Regions from separate parts of the Solibacillus sp. FSL K6-1554 genome, predicted to be linked through region 1. Evidence: predicted binding sites of a transcription regulator. Region 1 holds the regulator's gene; the other holds the start of a gene.
The links. Region 1 encodes LexA, which represses DNA repair genes until DNA is damaged. Its sites were predicted from a motif close to CGAACATATGTTCG; they were not measured.

Region 1 (12,660 bases):
ACATATGATCCGATTGCCGGGCCTGAAGCAGAAGGGGCGTTTCATGTTGGTAAACTGTTTGCACGTTCGGGTGTAGAACATGTAAAGGTGCATATATTTGAAGGAATGCGGCATGAAATTTTAAACGAAAAAAAGAAAGAACAAGTAAAAGAAATAATTGTACGGTGGTTAAAAGATGAATAAAAAAATCGATGTCGTGGCCATTATCGGTCCTACAGCATCCGGAAAAACAGCGCTGAGTATCCGCTTGGCAAAAGAGATTGACGGTGAAATTATTAACGGAGATTCCATGCAGATCTACCGCCATATGGATATCGGTACGGCCAAAATTACCGAAGCCGAAATGAAAGGGGTTCCGCATCACCTGCTTGATATTAAAGAACCGACAGAAGGTTTTTCGGTTGCAGAATATCAACAGCTTGTCCGCGGTAAAATTGAAGAGATTCAAGCTCGGGGGAAAATGCCGATTATTGTTGGGGGAACGGGGTTATATGTACAATCTGTCCTATATGATTTTCAATTTGCCAAACAAGAGGTCGATGAAACAGCTCGCGAAAATTATTATAGAGAACTTGAAGTGTTAGGGCCTGAAGCGATGCATGCGAAACTTGTTCAAATGGACCCGGCAGCGGCGGCGTCCATTCATCCGAACAATACAAGACGTGTTATTCGGGCAATGGAAATGGCAGAACTTGCAGGAGTCTCTCGAGCAGAAGAGCAATTCAATCGAGGGGACATACCGTTATATAACCATGTAATAATCGGGTTGGATATGGATCGCGAAAAACTTTATGAAAGAATTAACTTACGTGTCGATTTAATGATGGAAGCGGGTCTTGTCGAAGAAGTCCGCGCGCTATATGAAGGGGGAATCCGTGATGTCCAGGCGATTAAAGCGATCGGCTATAAAGAGCTGTATGCCCATTTTGATGGACTTGTTTCACTTGAAGAAGCAGTGGAACAGATTAAACAAAATTCCCGTCGCTATGCGAAACGTCAACTTACCTATTTCCGAAATAAAATGGAAATTGCGTGGATCGGAAATGATTGGAATAAAATAAAAAGTTTATTTGAAATTCATTAAATTTAAAGGGAAATTTTGTCCGCATAACGAATAGGTAACTATTGCATGTATTTTAAGGTAAGGGAGATTGAACGACGATGAAATCGATAAATTTGCAAGATACTTTTTTAAACAATTTACGTAAAAATAATGTTTTTGTAACGGTATTTCTGTTAAATGGCTTCCAATTAAAAGGACTTATAAAATCATATGATAACTTTACCGTACTATTGGAATCGGAAGGAAAACAGCAGCTTATTTACAAGCATGCAATTTCTACTTTTGTACCGTCCAAAAATGTAGCGTTAACGGAAGAAGAGTAACAACCTAGCCAAACTTGTAGCGAATTTTGATCTGATTGATTATAATGACTAAGATGCTATAAGTATTGGAGGATTTTTGATGAAAACGATGACAACAGATGAACTGATCAACTTACTCGATGCAAATGAAGATTTAAATGTAATCGATGTTCGTGAAGATTTTGAAGTGGAACACGGAATGATTCCAGGTGCTGTACATATTCCACTTGGCTCAATCCCGGAACGTACTAATGAACTAGACAATTCAAAATCCTACATCGTCGTATGTAAAGGCGGAGTACGCAGTGCAAATGCTTGCGAATATCTGGCAGAGCAAGGTTTTGATGTAACGAATTTAGATGGCGGAATGATGGCCTATGATGGAGAATTAGAATTTAAATAATTTCCAAAAGAAGGGAGTGCCGATTGATTCGGCACTCCCTTTAGTTATCCTACTTTGTATAATAAATTTTCTTTGATGGCAGGCTCCAGCCTTTAGTGTATGAACATATCCGCAGGACAGTAATGGAAACAAATAAAAAGTATAAAAACAAATCCCCCTTAAAAATTTCAAGGCCGATTAAGAAACCTGCACTGGCCGCCCAAACGGCATAAATTTCGTGACGCAGTATAATGGGTCTTCTACCGGCAAGCAAGTCCCGAACCACCCCCCCGCCTGCACCTGTTAAAACGGCAGCTACAATTACTGCTACAATCGGTAACTCCAGGTGGACAGCATGCATTGCACCTTGAATGGCAAAGGCGGATAATCCGATTGCGTCGGTAACGTATCCCCATCGACTCCACTGTTTAAATAAATGATGCGGAATTAAAAAGAAAACCGTAATCGCAAGAAGCGCGAATTGAAACATAAGCTCCTGGTTCCATAATGTCGAGACCGGCAGGCCGATTAATATATTACGGATAGCCCCGCCGCCAAAAGCTGTAACGATACCTAATATGTACACCCCAAATAAATCATACTCTTCTTCCATTGCCACAATTGCCCCGGAAATGGCAAAGGCAACCGTTCCGATCAAACTAAATACATCCCACGCCATAAACATCTCTCCCTTAATGTCCTTTCGACCATGACAATAGCAGTTTTTCAAACATTCGTCAAAACTATTTTTTTTCATGTATAATGGATACAGTTTGAACAGAATGGAGCAGGAATTATGGCATTTCAATCAATATTATCAGCTGAAACATTAACGCTTGCAGCACAAGTGGAAGAAAAAGTCCGCACTTATCATCAGGAAGTCGATGAACGTGCATTTTATAATCAACAAAAGGTACTGGCAGCTTTTCGAAATAATCAGGTAAGTGACTTTCATCTTCATCCTTCAACAGGGTATGGATATGATGATGAGGGCCGAGATAATTTAGAGCGTGTATATGCGCAAACTTTCGGGGCAGAGGCGGCCATCGTACGTCCTCAGATCATTTCGGGTACACATGCGATCACATTAAGTTTATTCGGTGTATTACGACCGGGTGATGAATTGGTTTATATTACAGGCAAACCGTACGATACACTACAATCAATCGTTGATGGTGGCGAAAAGGATACAGGTTCCTTGAAAGACTATAAGATTGGCTATTCTCATGTAGATTTAATCGACAATAAGAAAATCGATTGGGAAGGTGTAAAAAAGGCAGTAAACGAAAATACGAAAATGATTGCGATACAGCGTTCCAAAGGCTATGCAACACGACCATCATTTACGATTAAACAAATTTCCGAAATGGTTGTGAAAATACGGACAATCGCACCGAATGCCATTATTTTTGTAGATAACTGCTACGGTGAATTTGTGGAATTACTTGAACCGACAGAAGTTGGCGTTGACTTAATGGCCGGTTCATTAATTAAAAATCCTGGTGGGGGCTTTGCAAAAATCGGTGGATATATTGCAGGTCGTGCAGATTTAGTTGAAAAATGTGCATACCGTATGACATCACCGGGAATTGGAGCTGAGGCAGGCGCTTCATTAAATACGTTAGCAGACTTTTACCAAGGTTTCTTCATGGCACCGCATATTGTTGCACAAAGTTTAAAAGGTGCAATTTTTACATCCGCAATGCTTGAGGAAATCGGTATGACAACATCTCCCCATTATACTGATGTTCGTACGGATCTCATTCAATCCGTTTCATTCCAAACGGCGGAACAGATGATAGCTTTCTGTCGTGAGATTCAGGCTGCTTCACCTATTAATGCCCATTTTGCGCCGGAGCCTGCCTATATGCCTGGATACGAAGATGATGTCATTATGGCGGCAGGTACATTTGTTCAAGGATCAAGTATTGAATTAACGGCAGACGGTCCAATCCGCCCTCCTTATACAGCCTTCATCCAGGGTGGTTTAACATATGAACATGTAAAATATGCTATTTGTTCTGCTGTCCAAAAGCTAAAGTGATATTTAGGGATCGTCCATTTAATGGGCGATTTTTTTATATGCGTAAAATTCGCTATATTCTGTATACTTTTCGCTCATTTAAAAAAGTAATGTCAGTTTTTCTAACATACATTTGACAATGTAAATTACAAGTCGTAATATAGCGATAAGGGAGGTGAATTAAATTGAGTAGTGAAATTCGACGTTCAATGCCACTATTATCGATAAGTATCGTCATGCAATTGACGGATCTGACAGCAAGACAAATCCGTTATTATGAAGAGCATGATTTAATTCAGCCGCACCGTACAGAAGGAAATCGACGCATGTTTTCTTTAAATGATGTCGACACTTTATTGGAAATCAAGGATATGCTTGAACAGGGCATCAATATGGCAGGGATCAAAAAAGTATTTGCTTTGAAAAATGATCCGGCAGCACAGCAAGCGAGCAAAGAAATTTCCGATTCGGACTTACGCAAAATTTTACGTGAAGAAATGCGCCAGGCACAACGCATGCAAAAAACATCTATTCGACAAGGGGATTTATCGCGCTTTTACCAATAGCGTGTAAATTATAAAAGATCGAGTAAAATCGGTACTGAACAAATTTAGGAGTGTGGAATTTAGTGGGCAAATATACAAAAGACGATATTAAACGTCTAGTAGAAGAAGAACAAGTAAAATTCATTCGTTTACAGTTTACAGATATTTTAGGGACAATTAAAAACGTAGAAATTCCTGTAAGCCAACTAGATAAAGCATTGGACAATAAAATGATGTTTGATGGTTCATCAATTGAAGGTTTCGTACGTATTGAAGAATCGGATATGTACTTATATCCGGATTATGATTCATTCATGATTTTCCCATGGACAGCTGAAAAAGGGAAGGTAGCACGTTTCATCTGTGATATTTACAATCCGAACGGTACACCATTTGCAGGTGATCCACGTAACAACCTGAAACGAGTATTGAAGGAAATGAAAGAACTAGGATTTACAGATTTCAACTTAGGACCAGAACCGGAGTTTTTCCTATTTAAACTGGATGCAAAAGGCGAGCCAAGCTTGGAAGTAAATGACCACGGCGGCTATTTCGACTTGGCACCGACAGATTTAGGTGAAAACTGCCGTCGAGATATCGTATTGGAATTGGAAGAAATGGGCTTTGAAATTGAAGCTTCTCACCATGAAGTTGCACCGGGTCAACATGAGATTGACTTTAAATATGCGGATGCTATTACTGCATGCGACAACATCCAAACATTTAAATTAGTTGTTAAGACAATTGCACGTAAGCACGGTTTACATGCGACGTTCATGCCAAAACCTTTATTCGGTGAAGCTGGATCGGGAATGCACTTTAACGTTTCTTTATTTAAAGGAAAAGAAAATGCATTTTATGATGAGTCTACTGAATTAGGGCTTTCTGAAACAGCGATGCAATTCATGGCAGGTGTGCTTGACCATGTTCAAGGTTTTACTGCAATTACAAATCCGACAGTAAACTCTTATAAACGTTTAGTACCAGGTTATGAAGCTCCATGTTACGTAGCATGGTCTGCGCAAAACCGTTCACCGTTAATCCGTATTCCTTCTTCTCGTGGCGTATCAACACGTGTAGAAGTTCGTTCAGTGGACCCATCAGCAAATCCATATTTAGCGATGGCGGTAATTTTAGAGGCGGGTCTTGAAGGGATCCGCAAAAAAACAACGCCACCACCAGCAATTAACCGAAACATTTATGTAATGAGCGAAGAAGAGCGTAAAGCTAACGGCATCGATAATCTGCCTGCAGCTTTAGATGATGCATTAGCATTACTAGCAAAAGATGAAGTGGTTCAAAGAGCATTAGGCAACCATATCTATGCGAACTTTAAAGAAGCAAAAGAAATTGAGTTCGATATGTACCGTTCAACTGTTCACCAGTGGGAACGCGACCAATATATGAAAATGTACTAAGAAGAAAGGGCTGGGGCTAAAATTCCAGCTCTTTTTTTTGCATTTTTTTTGTATAGTCGTATTCAATTTTAACCAAAATAACTGTTGTAATTTATTCGTATAATATAAAAGAAACCGGCAATATAAATTGCCGGTTCAATAATGCATTATTTATTGCCGTTTTGGAAACGGTTTTTACCGTAAGAGCCAGAAGCTTGCTGTTTTTTAGCTTCAGCTTGCTGGTTTTGCTGTTTTACCTGGTTAACATCTGTTTCCATGCCAAACTCAGCGTTCATTGAAGTGAGTTTTTTCTGTAAACCACTGTTTGTAAACACACCAGAAGCTTGTTGCTTTTTAGCTTCAGCTTGCTGGTTTTGCTGTTTCACCTGGTTAACGTTTGTTTCCATACCAAACTCAGCATTCATTGAATTCGGTTTCTTCTGCAAACCGCTATTTGCAAACGCACCAGAAGCTTGTTGCTTTTTAGCTTCAGCTTTTTGGTTTTGCTGCATTACTTGGTTAACATCCGTTTCCATTCCGAATTCGGCGTTATTCTTGTTATTGATGTTTTTATTTTTTGACATCAAAATCACCTCCTGACATTATTCTGTTCAGAGGTTGCTTTATTATTCGGTTAAATCAATTGCCAATTTTTTAAAAATTTTAAATGTGCGATCACCAATGCTTCAGTACCTTGGAATGATAAGTATATAAATCGTATAATAAGAAGGATTAAAATTTACCGATTGAACATAAGGAGGCTATTATGAAACTTGATACAATGATGCAAGAATTAGAGGCATTGGGTAAAGAGCGTACAAAAAAGATTTATATGTCCAATGGAGCAAAGGAGCCGTTATTCGGTGTAACGACTGGCTCGATGAAACCGTATGTAAAACAAATAAAAATAAATCAGGAGCTGGCTGAACAGCTTTATGCGACAGGCAACTATGATGCAATGTATTTTGCCGGGGTTATTGCGGATCCGAAAGCAATGACTGAAGAAGATTACGATCGCTGGATTGAACAAGCCTATTTTTATATGATTTCCGATTATGTTGTTGCAGTGACTTTGGCTGAATCCGATATTGCGCAAGAAGTAAGCGATAAATGGATTGCAAGTGGTGAGGAACTAAAAATGTCGGCAGGTTGGCATTGTTACTGCTGGCAGCTCGGCAATCGTAAAGATGAAGAATTTTCAAAAGAAAAATTATTGGGTATGCTTGAGTATGTAAAACAAAATATCCGTCAAGCACCACCACGTACACAAGTAGCAATGAATAACTTTGTCATGACAGTAGGTGTTTCATTTAAACCTCTACATGAAGAGGCTGTCCAATTCGCTAAGGAAATCGGGCCAATTGAAACGAAACGTGAAGGGAAAAAGCCGGGTTTGCTGCACGCTTTTGCTGAAATAGAAAAACAGGTGGAAAAAGGACGAATCGGCTTTAAACGTAAATATGTACGCTGTTAATTGTAAAGAGTTATACCTTGTTTTTTCGCCATACAATTGTATAAACTAAAATTAGGAATTTTCAAGGAGGCTATTACATGAAAAAAAGCATTGCCATCGATATGGACCAGGTGCTGGCTGACTTTTATTCGAAATTATGTGTTACATATAACGAGAATTTCGGGACAAATTTTACCGATGAAGAATTTCTTCTGACGACACAGCGCGATTTACCTAGAGAAGATGCGAAAAAATTATTTGCTCTATTAAATGAGCCCGGCTATTTCAGAGATTTAAAAGTACTGGATGAAGATGCAATTGATGTCATTCGAGAGCTGCAGGAGCATTATGAGATTTATATTGCGACAGCTGCCATGGATGTACCCGGGTCATTTACAGCGAAGTACGATTGGTTAATGGAGTATTTACCATTTATCAAAACACAGAACATAGTGTTTTGTGGAAATAAAGCGGTAATACATACTGATTATTTAATTGACGATAGCCCACGCCAACTCAAGTCATTTAAAGGAACAGGTATATTGTATTCGATGCCGTACAATCGATCAGAAGAAGGTTTCATGCGTGTGAACAACTGGAAAGAAATTAAACAGTATTTTATAAAACAACTGGAAATTGTTTAAAAGGGAAAGGGTTGCAATCAGGCAATCCTTTTATATTTTTGTAGTAACATAGCTTAACGAAATAGTATAATTTAAATAATTGGAATTATCTTTAAATTGTAAGGGGATAGAATGAATGAAACCGATTATTGGATTAACAATGTATGATTTTGACAAGAAATTGGATATAAACAACGCATATTTGACGTCGATAGAACTAGCGGGGGGTATACCAATTTGTATACCGAATGCTACGGAAGAAAACGTAGAAGCAGTATTAAATTTAGTTGATGGCCTCGTATTAATTGGTGGAGCGGATATCGATCCATTATTGTTTAATGAGGAACCGCACCGTCATATCGGTAGTGTTGTTAGAAAGCGTGATGACAGCGATCTTTTATTAATGAAGGCAGCCTTTAAAAGACAAATGCCTGTTCTAGGTATTTGCCGTGGACAACAAATTATGAATGTTGCATTCGGAGGTACGATAATTCAGGATATACCATCACAGGTGGAGAATATAATCTTACATAAACAACCTTCAAAGCGTGGAGAATTGGCACATACCGTTGAAGTGAAGACACCGAAATTTAAGGAGATTTTTACAGAAGAAACATTCCGTGTTAACACATTTCACCATCAATCTGTAGGAAAGTTAGGGGAAGGACTTCTTGTTTCGGCAGTTGCGAAAGACGGCATTATTGAAGGAATTGAACACGAATCCCATCCGTATTGTGTGGCGGTACAATGGCACCCGGAAGAATTGGCGCCAAACGGGGATGTTTATGCACAGCGCTTATTTAAAAGTTTTATAGAAGCATGCCATAAGTAATAAAAGGCTCAGTCGTTTACGGCTGAGTTTTTTTATTTCATTAAAAAACTTGCCGATTCTATTAGAATGGCAAGCTTCTGATTAATGAATATTTCGATAGAGGCCGACTACTTTACCTAAAATAGAAACCTGATTGACAATGATCGGCTCCATTGAACTGTTCTCAGGCTGTAAGCGGAAATGAGTTTTTTCTTTGTAAAAGCGTTTGACTGTCGCTTCATCATCTTCCGTCATTGCTACAACAATCTCTCCATTGTTCGCGGTAGACGTTTTTTTGACGATTACATAATCCCCATTTAAAATTCCGGCTTCAATCATGGATTCACCCATAATTTCAAGCATAAATAGTTCTTCTTCCGGTGAGCCGTATGCATCCGGCAACGGGAAATATTCCTGAATATCCTCGATTGCAGAAATAGGCAGACCAGCTGTAACTTTACCGATTAACGGAACATGGATGACACCTTGTTTGGTGATGTTCATCTCTTCCTGGTCCAATATTTCAATGGCACGCGGTTTAGTAGGGTCACGACGAATAAGCCCTTTACTTTCTAAACGAGCTAAATGCCCGTGGACAGTTGAACTGGAAGCTAAACCTACCGCTTCTCCAATTTCGCGTACTGATGGCGGATAGCCTTTAGAACGAACTTCCTCTTTTATAAAAGTTAGAATAGCCTGCTGCCGCTTTGAAATTTTTTGTGTCAACTAACTCACCTCTTTATCATGCTATTTTTCTTAAAGTAAGTATAGCAGTATGCGAACACGAATGCAAACATAAGTTCGAAAAAACGGTTGACAAAAACATATGTTCGTATTATTATGAGAACAAATATTCCGAACATATATTCGAAAGAGGGTTTTACAAATGAAAAAAACTAAACTAAATGGCTTTACATCAATGTTTCTACTATTCTCTGTACTTATGATTACTTTATTCATGATGCAGGACGATAAAATAGAATTATACGAACACGTTAGCATAGAGCATGGCGATACTTTATGGTCGTTGGCAGAACAATATCGTGGTAAAATGGCTAAGCATGATTGGATCGATGAAGTGAAAAAGGAAAACGGATTGCTGGATGAAAAAGTTGTTTTAGGACAAGTACTGGTTGTACCTGTAGAAAAAGATTCACAATACATTGCCCAGCTGAATGAATCCACTGATATGCAATCGATTAAAGTAGTGAGAGGGAACAATGATAAAAACTAAAGCAGTAATTTATTGCCGTGTCAGTACGGATAAAAATACACAGGAAACGTCACTAGTACGTCAGCAAGAAGAGCTGACAAAGTATGCGAAAACATTCGGCTATAATGATGTGGAGATTTTCATGGATCAGCATAGCGGATATGATGTGGACCGAGATGGACTGCTCGATATGCTTGACTATATGAAAGAAGACGGCGTCAAAGCGTTATTTGTACAGGACGAAACACGGTTAGGGCGCGGTAATGCACGTATGGCAGTACTTCACCTATTGCAAAAATATGAAGCGACAGTATATACATTGAATGATGCAGGTCCTGTCGTATTAAACGAAATGGATACAATGCTGCTCGAAATTTTAGCAATTGTCGAAGAATACCAGCGTCGTATGCATAATGCGAAAATCCGCCGGGGAATGCGTCGTGCTGTAGAAAATGGCTACCAGCCCCAAAACAATTTAAAAAACCGCGGTAATATTGAAGGGCGTGAACGTAAAGAAGTCCCTGTTGAAGAAATCGTCCAGCTACGCCAGAAAGGCTTAACATTTGCAGAAATTGCTACGACATTGTCTGGTTTGGGCATTTCCATCAGTAAAGCGACCGTACATAGAAGATATATTGAATATATGGAGCGACTTGAAGAGTAAACACTTGTCTTCAAGTCGTTTTTTTTATACCTTTGTAGTAGGTAGGAAGAAAGGTGAGATTCAAATGTTATCAAAAGAGAAAATAGCTCGAATTAATGAGCTTTCTAAATTAGCGAAAGAAGGTAAATTGACGGAAGAGCAAGCGAAGGAACGCACTGCGCTGCGCAAAGAGTATTTAGATACATTCCGTTCCACAATGCGCGATACAATCGAGCATGTGAAAGTAATTGATGAAGAGGGCAATGATGTGACACCTGAAAAATTAAAACAAATAAAATCACAGAAGAAATTCTTAAACTAATAACATTTCATTAATATGTCACATTTAATATTAAGTATGACATATTTTAGATGACGTTTTTAGAAATTATTGTTTTCTTGTGAGAATTTGTCTACACTATAAAAGGTATAAATATCGTACGAGGAAAGGATGTCACATAATGACACAACAGATGGATCAGTTAGCAATTAACGCAATCCGTACATTATCAATCGACGCAATTGAAAAAGCAAATTCTGGTCACCCAGGTTTACCAATGGGTGCTGCACCTATGGCCTATACATTGTGGACGAAGCAATTACGCCATAACCCACAAAATCCTAATTGGTATAATCGCGACCGTTTCGTATTATCAGCTGGACATGGTTCCATGCTTTTATATAGTTTATTACATTTGGGTGGCTATGGTTTAGAGATGGAAGAAATCAAAAACTTCCGTCAATGGAATTCAAAAACACCGGGACATCCTGAATATGGTCATACAGTTGGTGTTGAAGCGACAACTGGTCCATTAGGACAAGGTATTGCCATGTCAGTAGGTATGGCTATGGCTGAACGTCACTTGGCAGCAACATACAACAAGCCAGGCAAAGAGATTGTTGACCACTATACGTTTGCACTATGCGGTGACGGAGATTTAATGGAAGGTGTTGCTGCAGAAGCAATTTCTCTTGCAGGTCACTTAAAATTGGATAAATTAATTGTACTTTATGATTCAAATGACATTTCACTTGATGGTGATTTAGAAAAGTCATTCTCGGAAAACATCCAAAAACGTTTCGAATCTTACGGCTGGAACTATTTAAAAGTTACAGACGGTACAGATATCGTGGAAATTAATTCAGCGATTGAAAAAGCGAAACAAAACACTGGCGGCCCAACTGTAATCGAAGTGAAAACTGTCATCGGTTTTGGTTCTCCTAACAAATCTGGTAAAGCAGATTCACACGGTGCACCACTAGGATTTGATGAAGTTGCTTTAACAAAAGCTGCATACGCATGGGAACATGAGCCATTCGCTGTTCCTGCGGAAGTGTATGAGACATTTAAAGCAGCAAGCGAAGTACAAGGTGTACAAGCAGAAGCAGCATGGAATGAACTATTCGAAAGCTATAAAAATGAATACCCGGAACTGGCTGCCCAATTTGTAAATGCTATGGAAAACAAATTACCGGAGAACTTTGCTTCTGAATTACCAGTCTATGAAGCAGGTACTGCAGTAGCTACACGTTCATCATCTGGTGATGCAATCAATGCCATTGCAAAAACAACGCCATCATTCTTCGGCGGTTCTGCTGACTTGGCAGGCTCAAACAAAACAACAATTAAAGGCGCTGGTGATTTCTTTGCTGAAACTCCGGAAGGCCGTAACATCTGGTTTGGTGTTCGTGAATTTGCAATGGGTGCTGCGCTGAACGGTATGGCATTACATGGCGGTTTAAATGTATTTGGCGGTACTTTCTTCGTATTCTCTGACTATGTACGACCAGCAATTCGATTATCTGCATTAATGGGATTACCTGTAACATATGTATTTACACATGACTCAATTGCAGTAGGTGAAGACGGTCCGACACATGAGCCAATCGAGCATTTAGCATCATTAAGAGCGATGCCGAATCTTTCGGTTATCCGTCCTGCAGATGCAAATGAATCTGTAGCAGCATGGAAATTAGCTGTAGAAAGCAAATCAAACCCAACTGTATTAGTATTATCCCGTCAAAACTTGCCGGTGTTGGATGTTGCAAAAGAGACAGTATACGAGGGTGTTGAAAAAGGTGCCTATGTTGTTTCAGCTTCATCTAAAGAAACTCCGGATGCCTTGTTAATTGCAACGGGTTCTGAAGTAGGCTTGGCAGTGGAAGCAAAAAAAGCATTACTGGCAGAAGGGATTGACGCATCTG
Region 2 (12,660 bases), 1.8 Mb from region 1:
GGTCAACCATTTGTTCAACTGTCTGCGATGTAATTTCAATCCCATGTGTCGGGCAATACGGTTTTCCGATACGCGCAAAAAGCAGTCGCAAGTAATCGTATATTTCTGTTACTGTCCCGACTGTTGAGCGCGGGTTACGGCTCGTTGTCTTCTGGTCAATCGAAATCGCTGGTGACAGTCCTTCAATTGTATCGACATCCGGCTTGTCCATTTGTCCTAAAAATTGTCGTGCATATGCAGACAATGATTCGACATAACGACGCTGCCCTTCCGCATAAATCGTATCGAATGCCAGTGAAGATTTACCGGAACCTGAAAGCCCTGTCACAACGACAATTTTATCGCGTGGAATTGTGACATCAATATTTTTTAAATTATGCGCTCGTGCACCTTGTACGACAATTTCTGTATTTTTCACATTGTTCACCCTTCTGCTTTCAATTCAAATATCATGTCACGTAGTTCAGCCGCGCGTTCAAAGTCCAGCGCTTTTGCGGCTTCTTTCATTTCAACTTGCAATGTTGCAACAAGCTTCTCCAGCTCTTTTTTCGTCAGCTTTTTACCGCCTGTCACTTTTGTAATATATGTTTCTTCCTGTTCCGCAGCTTGTGTTGCGCGGATAATATCAGGAATCTTTTTAATGATTGTTTTCGGTGTAATACCATGTTCTTCATTGTAAGCCATTTGGGTTTCACGACGGCGCTTTGTTTCACTGATCGCCTTTGTCATTGAATCCGTCATATTATTGGCATACATAATGACATGACCGTTCGAGTTACGCGCAGCACGTCCGATAGTTTGAATAAGCGAACGTTCCGAACGGAGGAACCCTTCCTTGTCCGCATCCAAAATTGCGACAAGAGATACTTCGGGAATATCAAGACCTTCCCTTAATAAGTTAATGCCGATCAGCACATCATATGTCCCTTTACGAAGTTCCCGGATAATTTCGATCCGTTCCAGCGTTTTTATCTCCGAGTGCAAGTATTCGACTTTCAAGCCCATTTCTTTTAAATAGCTCGACAAATCTTCGGACATTTTCTTCGTCAATGTCGTAACGAGTGTCCGTTCATTGCGACGGATTCGCTCATGAATTTCATCGATCAGATCATCAATTTGCCCTTCAATCGGACGGATATCAATTGTCGGATCAAGCAGCCCTGTCGGACGAATGATCTGTTCCACCATGTCCGGTGTATGCTCTAATTCATAAGGTCCTGGTGTTGCAGATACATAAATGGCCTGGCTTACTTTCGACTGAAACTCATCAAACATGAGCGGACGGTTATCCAGTGCGGACGGCAGACGGAAACCATGCTCGACCAATACTCCTTTACGAGCCTGGTCCCCATTATACATACCACGTACTTGCGGTAATGTAACATGGCTTTCATCAACGACAAGCAAAAAGTCTTCCGGGAAGTAATCAAGTAATGTATACGGCGTCGCCCCTGCTTCACGCAATGTTAAATGGCGCGAATAGTTTTCGATACCTGAGCAGAAGCCCATTTCCTTCATCATTTCCAAATCGTAATTTGTCCGTTGCTCCAGGCGCTGCGCTTCCAGTAAACGGTCTTCAGAACGCAAGACAGCAAGACGCTCCTCCAACTCTTTTTCGATATTTTCAATGGCAATTTTCATCTTCTCTTCACGGGTAACGAAGTGGGAAGCCGGGAAAATGGCTACGTGCTGACGGTCCCCTAAAATTTCACCCGTCAGTGCATCCACTTCACGAATCCGGTCAACTTCATCCCCGAAAAGCTCGATTCGGATACAGTGTTCATCGCGTGAAGCCGGGAAAATTTCGACAACATCCCCACGTACTCGGAACGTACCACGTGTAAAGTTAATATCATTACGTTCATATTGAATGTCGACTAGTTTCCGCAATAGCTGATTGCGCTCGATTTCCATCCCTGTACGAATGGAAACGACCATTTCACGATATTCTTCCGGATTACCGAGACCGTAAATACACGATACAGATGCGATAATAATGACATCTTTCCGTTCAAATAACGCAGTCGTTGCCGAGTGGCGCAATTTATCGATTTCTTCATTAATACTTGAATCCTTTTCAATGTACGTATCGGTTTGCGGTACATACGCTTCCGGCTGGAAATAGTCATAGTAGCTGACGAAATACTCAACCGCATTGTCCGGGAAAAATTCTTTAAACTCACTATATAATTGGCCGGCCAGTGTTTTATTATGTGCCATCACAAGCGTCGGCTTATTCACTTCTTTAATTACATTGGAAATCGTAAATGTTTTACCCGTACCTGTCGCCCCAAGCAATGTCTGGTGACGCTTGCCTTCTTTAACACCTTGTACGAGCTGTTTAATCGCTTCCGGCTGATCCCCGGCAGGCTGATAGGCGGACTTTAATGTAAAAGTTTCTGTCATATTTAGATTATCCTTTCTGTCACTTATGGTATCTTCTATTTTAACATACCCGTTTTTAATTTACGATAAAATTGCGAACGTACATTCGAATTTAGTGTGGCGTTAGCGTCTTAGATGCGCGTTGTTGGTTTTATTAGAACTTTTGTGGTGGATATTAGAAAAGTACGGTGACTTATTTGAAGATTCGAGCCGGTTATTTGAAAATCCTAAGCACATATTAGAAGAATTATCCTTTTTATTAGAAAATAACCAATTTATTAGAACTATTTTTATTTTATTAGAATCTTTCCATCATATATTAGAAAACAATCGGAGCCCCGATTTTGCCCATAAAAAAAACCACCTGGAATAGGGTGGCTTTTACGAAACAGTTTCCAATAACTCTTTTAACTCTGTAGTATAGCTGTAAAATGCTTGTTCGTTCTTTTGATCTAACGATGTATCGATAAGTAACTTTAATTGTTCAATACGTTGCATCCGCTGCAACCGACTAATAAATAAATCTAAATAAATTTCATTCAATAGCTTCTCTGCATGATGTTCAGTGGACTGCTGACTAACCGCTTTTAAAAAGTCTGTATACGAATAATATTTATCCATCGATATCACCTCGACCTCTTTTACCCATTATAAGTTAAAAATCATACAATTTGCAATATATTCTGAAAAATTATCATATGACAGAATTTTCTAAATATAATGTTGATTTTTAGCACTTTATGCAGTAGTTTAGATGTATAGTGAAAATTTAAGCGATTAAAAAAGTAGGAAAGATAGGGGATGCAAAATGATCAGTAATTTAACACGAAATTCCAATTACATTATTTCTAATTCCACCTTTTGTTTGAAGTCCTATCAGCATCGAGATAAAATTCACACTACTATATTGGACAAGTACGGCAAATCTACCTCTCCGTATAAGCCTCTAAAAATTATTCGCGATACATGTCGTCTGCATGGAAGTTCCTATGATGCTAGCAAATATCAGGCGAGGGGATTTTTCGGAGAGAATAAACATAAATTGCCGATCATGGTGGCCTATGATTTCGGGGACCCGTGCATTTTATTCCCGCTGTTTTCGCCGTATTCATCTCAAAATATTTGGATATCCTTGAATCCTATTATTAATATTAGTGAAGACGGGGATAAAACGCTCGTAACTTTTGTGGATAATACTGAAATTAGTCTGGACATCAATATGAAATCATTCAACCAGCAATATGTACGCGCTGCGATGTACTATAAATATCTGCTTTTACAGCGCAATAGTATCTTATAAGAGCATCAGTTTTTTTTTAAATATTCAGCAAGAAGTAACTCACTTTGATTACGAAGGCGAATATTCGAATATCTTCTACACTCCATGACTCCCCCAAAGTAAAAATGATACTCGGTAAACAAATCATCCGTTTTGCCTCTCACTAAGCGCATCTGATGAAGTTTAAAATAGTCCTTCGTTTCTTTTAAGTCATGCTCTATTTTGATACGTACAGCATCGATTAATTGCAAATAGGGATTTTTAAATTTGAACGGACTTTGCTCCACTATTGAGTAATCCTTCCCAAGAATAATTAACAGCAACGGCAAATAAATCCCTGCCTCATAATACGGAATCGTTTTAGAAGGAATTTGCAGCATACGAATACCTCCAATTAATAAGAACGTTTGTTCGTATATGTATTTTCACATATTTTTTTATATTTGACAAGTGGAAAATAAATACCTAGCTTAAATTTCACTAAAAAACCGTGCCTTAGCTTTTTTACTAAGGCACGGTTTTATTTTATTACGATGTGAAAGGTATTAATATGAGATTTTTGATCGTAAATAGGCCGTAATGAAAATATCGAGATCGCCGTCCATTACAGCGCCTACATTTCCTGTTTCGGCACTTGTACGGTGATCTTTTACCATTGAATACGGATGGAATACATATGAACGAATTTGCGAGCCCCAGCCGATTTCTTTCTGCTCACCGCGAATTTCATCCAGCTGTGCTTGCTGCTTTTCAATTTCCAGCTGATACAGCTTTGATTTCAGCATTTTCATTGCCGCATCACGGTTTTTAATTTGTGAACGTTCTGACTGACATTGTACAACGACACCTGTTGGAAGATGGGTAATACGTACAGCTGAGTCTGTCGTGTTAATATGCTGACCACCGGCACCCGTTGCGCGGTACGTATCGACTTTTAAATCTTCAGTTCGTATATCGATTTCGATTTCGTCATTGAACTCTGGCATAACATCACATGATACGAACGATGTATGACGGCGGCCTGATGAATCGAACGGTGAAATACGCACTAGACGGTGAACCCCTTTTTCCGCTTTTAAATAGCCGTACGCATTATGGCCCGAAATTTGCAGTGTAACCGATTTAATACCGGCTTCATCACCAGGCAAATAGTCGATTGTCGTTACTTTAAAGCCGCGCTTCTCTGCCCAGCGTGTGTACATACGTAACAGCATCGAGCCCCAGTCCTGTGATTCTGTACCACCTGCACCTGGATGCAGTTCCAGAATGGCATTGTTTTTATCGTATGGTTCTGACAACAGCATTTGCAGTTCGAATTCTTCCATTTTTGTCTGGAATTCGGCTAGTTCTTTGCCTAGTTCTTCCTGCAATTCTTCGTCTGGTTCTTCGCGTAACAGCTCAAGCGTCATTTCGAGATTTTCCTGTGTATCGACTAATTCTTTGTATTCGTTTACAACTGCTTTAATGCCGTTGCTTTCGTTAATAATTGCCTGTGCACCGTTCTGGTCATTCCAGAATTCGGGTTCAAGCATAAGTTCATCTAGTTCCTGGATTCGTGCCTCTTTGTTTTCTAAGTCAAAGAGACCCCCTGAAGTCCGCTAGTTTTGTAGCTGTATTTTCGAGTGCATTGCGCACATCTGCTAATTCCATCATATATTTTCCTCCGTAGTTGGGTGATAAAGTTTGGCCTTCTAAAACCGTTGATTTCCGTTGCGGCGGACGCGTTTCGCGGGCGGGCGCCAATCCTCCTCGTCGCTTTGCTCCTGCGGTGTATCGGCTGTCCCGCTTATCCCGCAGAAGTCGCCGCCTCCACTCCAATCAACTAATATCATTTATGAATAAATAAGTTTTTTGTTAAATAGCTATCATCAAATAATAAAAACAAACCGGGTCATTGAGCATAGTTTCAATGACCTCGGTTTTTATTGCCTTTTATTGGCCTACGCCGTGGCATGATTTGTATTTTTTGCCGCTTCCGCACGGGCATGGGTCGTTGCGTCCGATGTTTTCGGCTTTGCGTGTCGGTAGTTTTTTCGGTTTTGCTGCGCCTTCTTCTTTCGGGTTAACAGCTTGGCCTTTTGCTACTTCTTCACGTTGCAGGTTGCTGCGGATTTCTGCCTTTAATGCGTATTTCGCCACATCTTCACGTACTGCTGCGACCATGTCTTCGAACATTGCGAAACCTTCTTGCTGGTATTCGCGTAATGGATCGTTTTGACCGTAAGCTCGTAAGTGAATCCCTTGACGTAACTGGTCCATTGCATCGATATGGTCAATCCATTTCGAGTCGATTGAACGAAGTAAAATAACCTTTTCAAATTCACGCATACGCTCTGGTGTCATCGCTTCTTCTTTTTCATCATAGCGCGCTGTCACTTTTTCAGAGATGAACGCAATCATTTCTTCAGGTGATTTATTTTCCAGTTGCTCTTTCGTAATATCGCCCTCATCTAAAAGGTTTGCCGCGATATAGTCTTCCAGTGCATCCAGTGTCCAGTTTTCCTTCTCACCTTGTGTATGAAGGGCCACTTGATTTTCGATTGCCTGAGAAATCATTGACTCTACTAATGCACGCATATTTTCCGAATCCAATACTTCTTCACGCTCTTTATAAATCACTTCACGTTGCTGACGAAGTACATCATCGTATTGTAATAGACGTTTACGTGCATCGAAGTTATTCCCTTCAACACGTTTTTGTGCTGATTCTACCGCTTTTGAAACCATGCCTGACTGGATTGGCTGTGTATCGTCCATACCAAGTCTTGTCATCATCGACTTCATCTTATCTGAACCGAATCGACGCATTAACTCATCCTCTAAAGAAAGATAGAATTGCGTTACCCCCGGGTTCCCTTGACGACCAGAACGACCACGAAGCTGATTATCGATACGGCGTGATTCATGACGTTCCGTACCAATTACCGCTAAACCGCCAACTTCAAGTACACCTTCACCCGGTTTAATGTCCGTACCACGACCTGCCATGTTTGTCGCAATTGTAACGGCACCTTTTTGACCGGCATTTAAAATAATTTCCGCTTCACGCTCATGGTTTTTCGCGTTTAACACGTTATGCGGAATTTTAAATTTCGTTAAATATTTTGAAATGATTTCAGATGTTTCGATTGCAACCGTACCAACCAGTACTGGTTGACCTATACGGTGACGCTCTGCAATGTCTTCAGCAACCGCTTTGAACTTACCTTCCATCGTTGCAAAAATAAGGTCAGGACGGTCATCACGGGCAATCGGCTTGTTCGTAGGAATCGCTACAACCTGCATATTGTAGATGTTGCGGAATTCCTCTTCCTCTGTTTTCGCTGTACCTGTCATACCAGACAGTTTCTCGTACATACGGAAATAGTTTTGGAATGTAACGGTCGCCATTGTCATCGATTCATTTTGAATCTCGAGACCTTCTTTCGCTTCTATCGCCTGGTGTAGACCATCCGAATAGCGACGACCTTTCATTAAACGACCAGTAAAGCCGTCAACGATTACAACTTCCCCGTCCTGCACAACATAGTCGACATCTTTATGCATAGATGCATGTGCTTTTAAGCTTTGGTTGATTGCATGGTTTAAGCGAACATGTGTTAAATCGAATAAGTTGTCGATGCCAAATGCACGCTCCGCCTTCTCGATCCCTTGCTCCGTCAGTGTTACACCTTTTGTTGATTCTTCATAGTTGTAATCTTCATCCTGCTTTAACATACGGGCAAATGCATTTGACTGTACATACAGCTGTGCTGATTTCCCTGCTTGTCCGGAAATGATTAACGGTGTACGCGCCTCATCGATTAAAATCGAGTCAACCTCATCGATTACCGCATAATAAAGCGGACGCTGTACACGGTCTTCTTTGTAAAGCACCATGTTGTCACGTAAATAGTCGAAACCAAGCTCATTGTTCGTCGAATATGTAATATCCGCAGCATAAGCTTCGCGCTTCTCATCTTTAGACAGGCTATTCAGATTCAGACCGACCGTTAAGCCTAACCAATTATATAACTCTCCCATTTCAGTCGCGTCACGGCTTGCTAAATATTCGTTGACCGTCACGACATGAACACCTTTACCAGTAAGCGCATTTAAATAAACGGACATTGTCGACGTTAACGTTTTACCTTCACCGGTTTTCATCTCCGCGATATTTCCTTCATTTAATGCAGCCGCCCCCATAATCTGAACGCGGAACGGGAACATGCCAAGAACGCGGCGGGATGCTTCACGAATTGTCGCAAATGCTTCAGGCAATAAAGAATCCACTGTTTCACCATTTTGGAAACGGTTTTTAAATTCTTCTGTTTTCGCTTTTAGTGCATCGTCAGAAAGGCTTTCAAACTGCCCTGCCAATGCTTCTACTTTATCTGCAATCTTTTCTAAACGCTTTACTTCTTTTTTATTGAAATCAAATAATTTATTTAATATGTTTGCCATCGAATTGGTCACTTCCCAATAAATAGTCTCAAAGTATATTTTAGCATTATATATACCGGTGGCGCAAATGGACGGTTGCAATGTGGAAAATTTAGGAACACTTCAAGAAAAAACGGACTGCCCATATCAGGCAATCCGCTTGCAACCAATCATTTAGTTTGTTTCGATTAAACCGTATTTACCGTCTTTACGTTTGTAAACGATGTTCGTGCCATCTGTTTCAGCATCTGTGAAAATGTAGAAATCATGGCCAAGCATGTTCATTTGTAAAACGGCCTCTTCCTGATCCATCGGTTTCAGATCAAATTGTTTTGTACGAACGATTGTATATTCATCTTCTGAAGACTCTGCGTTCGCTTCCATTTGGGATGTCACATTGGCGAAGTAAACACCTGTACCTTCGCGATCACGGAATTTACGATTAACTTTAGTTTTATGTTTACGAATTTGGCGCTCTAGCTTGTCGACAATTAAGTCAACTGCCGCATACATGTCATTATGACGCTCTTCTGCACGCAATGTTAAATTTTTCATCGGAATCGTCACTTCTACTTTTGTTTGTTTATCATTATAAACCTTTAAATTGACGTTAGCGTTCGCGTTCAGATCTTCATTGAAATAGCGTTCTACCTTTTCAATTTTGTTCTCCACGTAATCACGAATCGCTGGAGTTACCTCAATATTTTCACCACGAATGTTAAACTTTAGCATGTGAACTCCTCCTTCATTACTGCTCTACTTATCTAATTCTACATACATCAATAAAATCCTGTTACGACTTAAAACTTTTTTCAAATTTCGACAAGTTGTCCTAAATATTGATTAGAAAGACACCGCATCGTTATAAAATTCAATGGTAACCAACCAATTTTATTTACGTCCGACTTCTTTTCTGCGGCGTACTTTCAATTCACTGACGATCAGTTCTTCAATACCTGGCTGATTTTCGAAGATCAAACCATATTGAAACTTATCGCCGTATTTCTTCTTCCATACAATGTCTCCAATGGCCTTAATCAATACCTCGTCTAAAATGAATTCCAGTTCCAACTGCACCAGGTAATTATTATTTTCACCAATTTCCCGAGAAGAAAACATTTTCATGCCATGCGGGCTCACATCGATGATTTCACACGGATATTTTACTACTTCTAATTGTTCCTGTTTTCCATTAATCAATTCAGTGAAATTTGCTTCGATTGGGATCCCAAAAGTAAAGCGAAATCCTTCTGTGCGTTTAAACGCCATAACTGTTCCCCCTAGCCATTCAGTGCTACAATTTATATACCCACATTATGATGCAATACACGATTAAATGTCTATGTGCTTAATTGCTATTTTAAGGAGAATTTGTGACTTCAAACTCATGACTAATGAACCTGAATTTTTCCCCATTGCAATAAAAGAATGTGGAATCGATAAAAAAATGCGAAACAAAAAGAGTTTTACACATTGGGGTGCTCCGTTGCGTAAAACTCTATACTTATTAATTGATTACATATTGTTCATTTATTTCTGCACATTTTAACATAATTTGTTGCTCGGCTTTTGAATATAAAGGATCCTTGTAAAATTGTTTTAATAAGGCCGTCGAGAAATAATCTTTTGCTTTACTCCATTGTTTATGCAGTTTACTGTATGATACAGGCACTTCAATTCTTTCATAATTTGTTAAAACGACGATTGTGCAATTTTCCAGATACGGTACGATTTTTTCGACGTGATGCAATGAAAAGTACATACAACTTTCAACATTGCGCATTGCCTCAGTGGGGAACCAAATATGAAGAAGAGGTAATCTCGGAATCATGATCGGGTTAACAGATTTGGAGCTAAGAACGGCTTTTGCCGCTTCCTTTGCACCTTTTAGGCTGGAACCATGTTCTTTCAGCTCGCTATCTAGCAATTGCATCGGTGTGAAAGGGACTACTTTGTTACCATTCGGCGTGATCATAAGCGTATAAAGATTATTGAACTGATCAAATTTAGGCTTTAATACACAGGCATCATACAAGGAAATTCTATACATTTTCCATACTCCTTCCATTTTATAGTTATCATTTTTAGTAAAAAGGAGTATACTAACTATATGTCGGTATACTCCGGCTTCCAAACCTCAGGTGATATCTTTGGAGGATGCTCACTTGGGGTTTTTATGTTGCCATTTCACATACTCACTCACCCCCTTTATCGGTTAAACTGGCATGGTAACCGCTTTTTTCGATGAATTAAAGTAATGGAATTTTTCCAGACAAAAGCAATACCGCAACGGAACAGATTGTGATAAACGTGATAAAAGTTTGCTATAGATGACTAACCGGTTGATTATGTATTTTGGGAAAACGGATGAGATGTTCGAATTCATCGGATGTAGTGCATTTGGGGGTTTAATATTACCGTTTTCTATTTACTAAAAGGCGAATATTAATTTGTTGATGCTAATGGTCGTGGATGTTTATAAATCAATGTAGGTCTATTGATTATGTACGTTTAATTTGTAGTGAATATTTCCAAGTTCGAATTGCTAATTATTTACATTATACAAAATAGTACAATATAATCAATACTATTTTGATTATTTTAAATTTTATAAATAATGAAGTTGAATTTGAGAGAAAAGATATATATGAAAAAGCCGTTGTGAAAAGATGCGTTCTTCTCACAGCGGCTTCTATATTTTAAACTTGTCCAGCTGTACCATACTGCTGCTGGCGTGTAATTTTAATAACTTCTTTCCATGTGTCGCGGAATTCTGTAACTAACCCTTCGACTTCTACAATAATCGTAGGGTCGTTGCTGATATTAGCTTCCATTAAGCGGCGGTTCATATAGTCGTATAATGGAATCATTTGCTTTGATACGTCAAGCTCCGCATTTAAAGTCGACATCAGCTCCGAAATAATCGCCTGTGCCTTTTGGATGTTCGTATTTTTTTCTTCGATATTCTTTTCTTCAATCGCTTTTTTAGCTCTCGTTAAAAATTTCAGGCAGCCATTGTACAGCATTAAAGTAAGCTCACCCGGTGACGCCGTTGTCACACTGTTTTGTTTATATGCATTAAAAGCAGCTGCTGTTTGAACTGTCATCATACACACTCCTCTATAGTTAAAACGCGCATACCGGCACGTTGTTATTTCTTCTGATCGTAGTACTTCCCGTCCATAACACGAACGGATGCATACGGGTTATTATACTGCACTTCACTTTTCTTTGCTGTCTGGACATTTTTCATATCCTGTCTGATTTCATTCATAATTGTTGCAAGTTTTTCCCGGATTCCTTTGTCAAGCTCTTGCAAAAGTGCATGCTGCGGATTCGTTTTGGACAGTGGAATATTTTCCTGTTGAAGGGAGGCAATGAGCTGGCCACGCTCTTCCAGCAGCTCATCAACCGCTTTTAAAAGAGTCTCACGGTCTTCTGTTTGCGCCACTTCCCCAAGCTGCTTAAAAAGCTTTGCGGAAACTTGAAGTAATTGTTGTTCTACCACCATGATTTCGCCTCCGCTTCTTTAATAATACTGACTCATCAATGAAGCCGATTGACTGTTTGCCTTGTTAATCATCGATTCCATCGCACCGAATTGCTTCCAGTAACGGTCTTCAATCTTGATAAGCTTGTCTTTCCACGCATCAAGACTTTGATTCACGTTGCGCAAATATTTACCTAACGTATATTGCGTTTCAGTCATTGAGCCTCGGCCAGCGCGCTCATCGATTTTCTTCTCAATTGCATCCATTTCGTCGCGAATTTTGCGCATGAAACCACGCGTGTCTCCTTGCACCGTTGTACCATCTGCCTTCGTTACCGTTGCAGATTTTTCTCCGCTCATCGTCAACAATTGCACGACCGCATCCGGATCTTCTTCCAATGCTTTTCGTAATTTTGTCTCGTCGATTTCTAGTGTACCCCCGCTGTTGTAATCTTTCGAAGTGCCGATACCGATTGTATATAAGGCATTGTATTTTTGGTTCGTAACAGCGTGATTTGTCTGATAAACAAGACCGCGTAGTGATGAAAGACCACTTGTAATAATTGAATCATTACGCAATAAACCGCTCTTTGAAAATCCTTCCCACTTCTCGATATCTTTTGCATCCATTCCTTTCTTTTGAAGTTCTGTTAATGGCTGGTAATCACGGTATTTAGGCTGCTTTGTTTGAGCGGTCAAATCTGTGATAAATCCATTATACGTTGCAACGAATTCTTTTACTTTGTTCATGATTTCATCGACGTTTGTAGAAGAAGTCATTGTTACAGGACTTGTTGAAAAAGTTGTTGCAGGAGGCTTATTTTCTAATTCAGTAATTGTGCTTTTTGCATTATTATACTCAACTATTCTTGCAGTGAGAGAATTTTTTGCAACCTGTTCATTTTCTAATTTAGTCTTCGTTGTTGTAAGTGTATGAACTTCTTTTAATGTATTAAAATCATTCTCTGTTAAAGTTGGATCAAACAAGGCAATTTGATCATCTGTCAAATCACCATAGGTCAAGACTTGGTCTAGTACCGTTATTGCTTCTTTTGATAGTTTTTCATATACTTCTCCTGCTGTT

Region 2: a site for LexA is predicted at 2,481-2,494, ahead of uvrB (excinuclease ABC subunit UvrB). Genes of this name have one in related genera too.

What each region holds. Positions count from the first base shown of each region.
Region 1 covers NZ_JBBOSS010000001.1:2,562,068-2,574,727, reverse strand. The annotation lists gene MHB58_RS12850 (alpha/beta fold hydrolase) at 1-183, shown strand, start outside; gene miaA (tRNA (adenosine(37)-N6)-dimethylallyltransferase MiaA) at 176-1,084, shown strand; gene hfq (RNA chaperone Hfq) at 1,162-1,386, shown strand; gene MHB58_RS12835 (rhodanese-like domain-containing protein) at 1,466-1,768, shown strand; gene MHB58_RS12830 (trimeric intracellular cation channel family protein) at 1,818-2,426, opposite strand; gene MHB58_RS12825 (methionine gamma-lyase family protein) at 2,544-3,791, shown strand; gene MHB58_RS12820 (MerR family transcriptional regulator) at 3,956-4,336, shown strand; gene glnA (type I glutamate--ammonia ligase) at 4,399-5,733, shown strand; gene MHB58_RS12810 (gamma-type small acid-soluble spore protein) at 5,880-6,296, opposite strand; gene MHB58_RS12805 (DNA alkylation repair protein) at 6,479-7,186, shown strand; gene MHB58_RS12800 (5' nucleotidase, NT5C type) at 7,264-7,809, shown strand; gene MHB58_RS12795 (gamma-glutamyl-gamma-aminobutyrate hydrolase family protein) at 7,925-8,620, shown strand; gene lexA (transcriptional repressor LexA) at 8,702-9,325, opposite strand; gene yneA (cell division suppressor protein YneA) at 9,486-9,833, shown strand; gene MHB58_RS12780 (YneB family resolvase-like protein) at 9,820-10,476, shown strand; gene MHB58_RS12775 (DUF896 domain-containing protein) at 10,541-10,777, shown strand; gene tkt (transketolase) at 10,917-12,660, shown strand, end outside.
Region 2 covers NZ_JBBOSS010000001.1:776,190-788,849, reverse strand. The annotation lists gene uvrA (excinuclease ABC subunit UvrA) at 1-418, opposite strand, end outside; gene uvrB (excinuclease ABC subunit UvrB) at 424-2,406, opposite strand; gene MHB58_RS03745 (IDEAL domain-containing protein) at 2,767-3,006, opposite strand; gene MHB58_RS03740 (competence protein ComK) at 3,194-3,685, shown strand; gene MHB58_RS03735 (hypothetical protein) at 3,691-4,044, opposite strand; one part of gene prfB (peptide chain release factor 2) at 4,210-5,241, opposite strand; one part of gene prfB (peptide chain release factor 2) at 5,243-5,314, opposite strand; gene secA (preprotein translocase subunit SecA) at 5,597-8,107, opposite strand; gene hpf (ribosome hibernation-promoting factor, HPF/YfiA family) at 8,261-8,818, opposite strand; gene MHB58_RS03715 (PilZ domain-containing protein) at 8,978-9,355, opposite strand; gene MHB58_RS03710 (competence protein ComK) at 9,594-10,136, opposite strand; gene fliS (flagellar export chaperone FliS) at 10,786-11,193, opposite strand; gene MHB58_RS03700 (flagellar protein FliT) at 11,238-11,597, opposite strand; gene fliD (flagellar filament capping protein FliD) at 11,616-12,660, opposite strand, start outside.